DNA from 3 places in the Streptomyces sp. NPDC059010 genome. Region 3 is predicted to be linked to each of the others. Evidence: riboswitches for the same ligand, from Rfam matches in the RefSeq annotation. Region 3 holds a riboswitch; each other region holds the start of a gene.
The links. A riboswitch is a leader RNA that binds a small molecule or an ion and turns the genes downstream of it on or off. The one in region 3 is predicted to bind cyclic di-AMP.
Positions count from the first base shown of each region.

Region 1 (2,253 bases), on a different contig from region 3:
CGGTGCCTGGCGCACCTGCGGACTGCTCAGCGGGCTCACCCAGGAGTCCGGTTCGGTCGACCTGGACACGGGCGTCGAGGAGGACTCGCCGTCCGAGGTGTCCGGATCCTCCGGATTGCTCGATTCGTCCACGTCGTCTGGGTCGTCCGAGTCCAAGGGCTCGTCCGGCGGCTCCAGCGACTCCGACGACTCCGGCGACCCCTCGAAGTCGCCCAGCGGCTCCTCGGACACTTCGTCCGAATCCTCCCAGGATTACTCCGCTTCTTCCTCTTCACCCTCTTCGTCTTCTTCATCCCCTGAGGCCGACAACTCCTCCAAGTCCGACACGTCCTCCGGCGCAGATGTCTCGCAGTCGCCCGACAGCTCCCCCACGCTGACGCCCGACAGTGACAATCAGGACAACTCCGCACAGGACGAGGGCTCCTCGGGCCTGGTCGACACCGGGGCGTTCGACGTCGGAACGGACGACACGGCGGCCGACGCCGAGGCCGGCACCGGGCGCCACCGCGGCCCCAGCGCCGACGAGAGCGAGGGTGCCGACAGCGCCACCAAGCCCTCCGGTCGCCACGCCTCGTACACCGTCCGCGCCGGCGATACTCTCGCCTCCATCGCCGACTCCCTTGACCTCGACGGCGGGTGGCGCGCGCTGTACAAGGCGAACAAGAGCGCCATCGGTGCTGACGCGGACCACATCTTCCCCGGTCAGACCCTGGACGTCCCCGCCGAATAGGTACCGAACAGGGCGAAAAACAGCCGGAGTTCGCGTCACGGTTCGCGTGTAATGTCCGTTTTGAATGCAGTGAGAGATAGATCTCAGAAGCCCTGATCGTCTTTGTAATTCCGGGAATCGCTTGTCTACGGTCGTGATCGCTCGTCACCACGAGCCCCGGCTGCCGCAACGCCGAATCCTGCCAGCGGCCGTACGGGAACAGTCGTCGCGTAAAGCGCCGTAGGCAGGAGCGGGGGACCCAAGGTTTGCGCCGGGTCCGGCAGTTGAGGCCCTTCGGGGCCGGACGGCCGGAGTCGGCTTGGGGTGAAGCCGCGCAACGGGAGCCGAGAGGCGAGCGTGCGCGGCCGGGCAACTCAACCGGCCCGAACCCGACAGCTCACCTCGCAGGCGTCGGTGAGGGGATCTCTCCATGCTGTTCTCCAGCAAGGGCAAGCACCGTCGTCCGTCCAAGGCCGCTCGCGCCATCGCCGTCGTCGGCGTCACCGGTGCCGCCGCCGTCGCCGCTCCGCTGATGGCCGCAGGCAGCGCCTCCGCCGCCACCACCTCCGAGTGGGACGCCGTCGCGCAGTGCGAGTCCGGCGGCAACTGGTCGATCAACACCGGCAACGGCTACTACGGCGGTCTGCAGTTCTCCGCCTCCACCTGGGCCGCGTACGGCGGCACGGCGTACGCCTCCACCGCCAACCAGGCCACCAAGGCCCAGCAGATCGAGATAGCCGAGAAGGTCCTCGCGAGCCAGGGCAAGGGTGCCTGGCCGAGCTGCGGTGTCGGCCTGTCCGGCGCCTCCCCCAGCGGCTCCTCCTCCAGCGGCTCCTCGCAGAGCAGCGAGAGCACCACCCGCTCCTCCGAGCAGCAGTCGGCCTCCCGCTCCACGGACCGCCCGGCCGCCAAGAAGAGCACCAAGACCGTCACCACCCCGACCGGCAAGAAGGTCAAGAAGGGCGACGGCGAGTACAAGGTCGTCAAGGGTGACACCCTCAGCTCCATCGCCGAGAAGCACGACGTCAAGGGCGGCTGGGAGAAGCTCTTCAAGCTGAACAAGGACATCGTCGAGGACGCGAACCTGATCTACCCGGGTCAGCAGCTGCACCTGAAGTAAGGGCCGCGCCCGAAGTTGTACCCGGGCGACAGCTGAACCACAGCGCCCTCACATCCGTGGAAGTGAGAGTGAGGGCGTCGTGAGGTTCACCCCCGTCCCCACGAACTCCCCGCCTCGGTGCGTCTTCCCCCGTACGCACCGGGGCGGGGCTTTTTGTACCGTGTCTTTGTTTCGTTCGGAAACAATTTACTCTCGGTTCTGTCCACGGGGCGGTCGACCAGTGGCTGAAGCCCCGGAGCCGGTTAGGCTCGTCTCGCAGTACCCACCACGGTCTGCGTACCCGCGTCACATCCCATGAAGGAGATGCTCGTGCCGTCCATCGACGTCGTCGTAGCCCGGGAAATCCTGGACTCCCGAGGCAACCCCACGGTCGAGGTCGAGGTCGGCCTCGACGACGGCAGCACGGGTCGTGCCGCCGTTCCGT
Region 1 covers NZ_JBHYJA010000015.1:84,059-86,311, reverse strand. The annotation lists gene ACFWYS_RS18140 (transglycosylase family protein) at 1-730, shown strand, start outside; cyclic di-AMP (ydaO/yuaA leader) riboswitch at 936-1,135, shown strand; gene ACFWYS_RS18135 (transglycosylase family protein) at 1,140-1,829, shown strand; gene eno (phosphopyruvate hydratase) at 2,139-2,253, shown strand, end outside.
Region 1: linked by a shared signal. The riboswitch ahead of ACFWYS_RS18135 (transglycosylase family protein) and the one ahead of ACFWYS_RS09980 (M23 family metallopeptidase) in region 3 are both predicted to bind cyclic di-AMP.

Region 2 (2,253 bases), on a different contig from region 3:
ACCGGGTCGACCGGCGCCTCCACGGCGTACATCCAGGCGATCTTGTGGCGCAGCTGGGTCAGCATCGAGGTCAGGGCGGGGCTGCCGGAGGCCTGCGCGAGCGTCTCGTGGAACCAGCCGCCCAGGGAGCGCAGGTCGTCGCTGTTCCCCCGCCTGGCCCGCTCCTGCCCCAGCCTGACCAGGCCGCGCAGGACTTTCAGATGGGCCTCGGTGCGCCGCTGGGCGGCCCGGGCGGCGCCGAGCGGCTCCAGGAGCAGGCGCATCTCCAGCAGGTCGGCGGCCTCCTCCTCGGTCGGTTCGGCGACGCACGCGCCCGCGTGCCGCCGGGTCACCACGAAGCCCTCCGCCTCCAGGGTGCGCAGGGCCTCACGCACGGGGACGCGGGAGACTCCGTAGCGGCGCGCGAGGAGTTCCTCGGTGAGCCGGCCGCCACGCTCGTAGACACCGGCGACGATGTCGTCCCGGATCGCCGTGCATACCGAATGCGCCGGAATACGCATGACCGACCTCCGCCTTAATCCCCGTGAAACGTCGACGAATGACGTGTGTTCAGTGACTCTATGGCAACCGGCCGGAATTTCCGACGGCGGGCCGGAATCCATGGATATTTTTTGGTCAGCCGATCGTCTCCGAAACGCCGAAAGCCCCGGCTCGGGGAGCCGGGGCTTCGAGGGGACGTGCGGGTCAGATGTTCACGCCGTGCGAGCGCAGGTAGGCGACGGGGTCGATGTCGGAGCCGTACTCCGGCGAGGTCCGCGCCTCGAAGTGCAGGTGCGGGCCGGTGACGTTGCCGGTGGCTCCGGACAGGCCGATCTGCTGGCCCGGAGTGACGCTCTGGCCCACCGAGACGCCGATGGACGACAGATGGCCGTACTGGGTGTACGTACCGTCGTTCATCTTGATCACGATCTGGTTGCCGTACGACCCGCCCCAGCCGGCCTCCACGACGGTGCCGGAGGCGACCGCGTGCACGGAGGTGCCGCTGGCGGCGTGGAAGTCGATGCCGGTGTGGCTGCCGGAGGACCAGACGGCGCCGCCGGCCAGGTAGCCGGTGGAGACGTACGAGCCGGTTATGGGGGCGACGTACGACAGCAGGCGCTTGCGCTCGGCCTCACGGGCGGCGCGCTCCTTGGCCTCGCGCTCCTGCTTGGCCTTCTCGGCCGCCTTCTTGCGCGCGGCCTCCTCGGCGGCCTTCTTCAGGGCGGCGGCCTCCTGGGCCGCCTCCTCCTGCGCGGCCGCCTGGTCGGCGATCTGGTCGGCGATCGAGTTGTCGATGGTGATGACCGGGATGAGGCTGGTCTGCTCGGCGGCGGGTTCGGCGGCGAGCGCCGGAGCGGCCAGAGTGCCTATGACACCGGTGGCGGTGAGAGCGGCGACGCCCGCCGCGCGGGCGGTGGTGCGCTCGAACCGGCCGGGACGACGGTGCTTCCCGGAGGCGCGGTTCTTCCCGGTGGCGCAGGTGAACGCCATGTAGAGGCTGGTCCTTTCCTTCCCTCTCGCCTACCGGGTTAGCTGACGGGTTCGGAGCAGGAAGGTCTCCTACGGACCCCCTCGCGACTGGCGCGGGCGTCCGATTCACCCCAGGGACTTCGATGGGTCCCCGGCTCCCCTGGCTTGCGCCGTACGGGGACTCGGCGATGGCTGACCGGTGCCGCGGACGCGGCGCAGTGCCTGACGGACAGCCCGGAAGACGCTAAGCGGGACGTCTTTCAATACCCAAACGGATCACGGGTTTTGTAGCGCATCCCACAGGCCAGACAGGCAGCCTCTCCCTCAATTCGGGCATAAAGGGGCCCTGGTGACCGGTGAGTCACCAGGGCCCCTACGCGCGCGTGCCGTCGCCCCGCGCCGTGCCTGTCCGCTATTCGGCCGCCACGACGGTGACTTCGCCGATGCCGAGGGCCTCGACGGGCCCGTGGATCTCGGCCGCGTCACCGACGAGGATCGTCACCAGCCGGTCCACCGGGAAGGCGCTCACGGCCGCGGCGGTGGCCTCGACGGTGCCGGTCGCGGCGAGCTGCTGGTACAGCTTCGCCTGGTAGTCGTCGGGCAGGTGCTGCTCGACCTGGTCGGCCAGCGTGTTCGCCACGGACGCGGCGGTCTCGTACTTCAGCGGCGCCACCCCGACGAGGTTCTGCACGGCGAAGTCCCGCTCGGCGTCGGTGAGCCCCTCGCCGGCGACGCCGCGCAGGACCTTCCAGAGGTCGTCCAGGGCCGGGCCGGTGTTCGGGGTATCGACGGAGCCGCTGATGG
Region 2 covers NZ_JBHYJA010000003.1:22,475-24,727, reverse strand. The annotation lists gene ACFWYS_RS03885 (GntR family transcriptional regulator) at 1-500, opposite strand, end outside; gene ACFWYS_RS03880 (M23 family metallopeptidase) at 685-1,470, opposite strand; cyclic di-AMP (ydaO/yuaA leader) riboswitch at 1,483-1,647, opposite strand; gene ACFWYS_RS03875 (M16 family metallopeptidase) at 1,862-2,253, opposite strand, start outside.
Region 2: linked by a shared signal. The riboswitch ahead of ACFWYS_RS03880 (M23 family metallopeptidase) and the one ahead of ACFWYS_RS09980 (M23 family metallopeptidase) in region 3 are both predicted to bind cyclic di-AMP.

Region 3 (2,253 bases):
CGACCTCGCGCGGTGGAGCGAGGAGGGGCTCGCCGAGGCGCGGGAGTGGGTGGAGCTCTACAAGGAGATCCGGCCCGTTGTCCAGCGCGGCGACCTCTACCGGCTGCGGCCCCCGAGGGGCGGGCTGAGCGCCGTGCAGTACGTGCTCGGCGACGAGACCGTCGTCCTCGCCTGGCTCCAGGCGCAGAGCTACGGCGAGGCCGCACCGGCGCTGCGGCTGCGCGGGCTGGACCCGACAGCGTCGTATCAATGCCGCGAAACGGGCGAAGTGTATCGAGGTGCCGTATTGCAGCATCACGGACTATTCATCGGATTGCGCGGCGATCTCGATGCGGCAGTTATCCGGCTGCGTCGCATCTAGGGGTTCTGTCCGAATTGATGCCTTAATTCCAACTCGCTCTGCAGTAAAGGCGGCTGGAGCAATGTCACGTGAGGAGCGTCATAGTCGTGACCGTGTGTCGCCCGTCATGTTCACGTAATTCACGCGTCTTTCAAGGGGTTTTGAGTAGGGCGACGCACTCATAATTCACGCAGGGTGACCGAGAATTCCCACAAGGGATCAACGGGAACGCATTCGGACGGAACCTCTCACTTGTTCCCGTGCGTCTTCCTCGCTTACGTTCCCAACCAATCCGGACGGACGCCGAATCCTGCCGCCGACCGGAACCCGCGCAAACTCACCCGACCTTGGCAGGAGCGGGGGACCCACAGGTACAACCGCCTGTTCCGGTCTCTGGAACAGGCTTGGGGTCAAGTCGCGTCCCCACGCGACCGGGCATCTCCAGCCCGCACCCGACAGCTCACCTCGTAGGCGCCGGAGAGGAATTCGCCATGCCCGCGAAGGGTAAGCACCGCCGCCCGAAGTCCCCGCGCCTCACCCGCTCCATCGCCGTCGCCGGAACCGGTGGCGCCGCTCTCGCCCTCCCGCTCATCGGGGCCACCGGCGCCCACGCCGCTCCCTCTCATTCCGTTTCGGAAAAGGCCGTTCAGTCCCTTCCGGTCGTCGAGAAGAAGACGGTCCAGAAGAAGGCCGCCGAGAAGAAGACGGCTGTGCACACCTATTCGGTGAAGGTCGGCGATTACCTCGCGAAGATCGCCGACGAGCAGAGCGTCGACGGTGGCTGGAAGCAGCTCTACGCCGACAACCGTGAGGCCGTCGGCAGCGACCCGTCGCTGATCCACCCGGGCCTGAAGCTCTCGATCGGCGGCAAGAAGGCCGGGGCGAGCGCCCCCAAGTCCTCCTCCCCGTCCTCCTCTTCGGCGTCCGAGTCGTCCAAGTCGTCCTCGAAGGACTCGGCCGAGAAGTCCTCCGCGCCGAAGAAGACGACCACGGCCGCCGACAACGCGAGCACCGTCAACGGCTTCACCTCTCCCGTGTCCTCCGCCGCCGTCGCCACCGCGTACAAGGTGGCCGGCAGCATGTGGTCCAGCGGCTACCACACCGGCGTCGACTTCGCCGCCGCGACCGGCACCCCGCTGAAGGCGGTCGGCGAGGGCACCGTCGTCTCCGCCGGCTCGGGCGGTGCCTACGGCAACCAGGTCGTCATCCAGCTCGCCGACGGCTACTACGCCCAGTACGGCCACCTCTCCTCGCTCTCCGTCTCGGCCGGCCAGACCGTGACCGCGGGCCAGGAGATCGGTCTCTCCGGCGCGACCGGCAATGTGACCGGCCCGCACCTGCACTTCGAGATCCGCACCACGCCGGACTACGGCTCGGACGTGGACCCGGTCGCCTACCTCCGTGCCAAGGGCGTCGCCATCGGCTGACCCCCCGCCGACCGCCTCGCCTGACACGCCTCCGAAGGCCGGACCCCGATCCCCGGGTCCGGCCTTCGGTGTGTCCGGGGGTGTCGACAACGTGGGAGTGGCGGGAGAGGGTGATCTCCATTGACGGTGCAAGCGCTTTCCATCCGTCTCCGCCTCCGCCTCCGCCCCCGCCCGCGAAGGAGCCCAACCCGTGACGACCACACGCAGAGCGTTCGGAACCCTGGCCGCCGGCGCCGCACTGGGGACGCTCGTTCCCGCGGGCCCGGCCGGTGCCGCTCCCCACCGCCGGCTCGTCGCTCGCGACGACTTCCGTCACGGCCTCGGCCGGTGGGTGACCGAACTCCAGGACGGCGGCACCGTCACCGCGTCGCACGGAGTGCTGGAGATCGACGTGCCCAGCGGCGCCACGGTGTGGTTCAAGAAGCGGCTCGAAGGGCCGTACGTCCTCCAGTACACGGCCACCGCCGTCTCCGAGGGCGGCCCCAA
Region 3 covers NZ_JBHYJA010000007.1:250,399-252,651, reverse strand. The annotation lists gene ACFWYS_RS09985 (alpha-galactosidase) at 1-361, shown strand, start outside; cyclic di-AMP (ydaO/yuaA leader) riboswitch at 669-827, shown strand; gene ACFWYS_RS09980 (M23 family metallopeptidase) at 832-1,767, shown strand; gene ACFWYS_RS09975 (DUF6250 domain-containing protein) at 1,958-2,253, shown strand, end outside.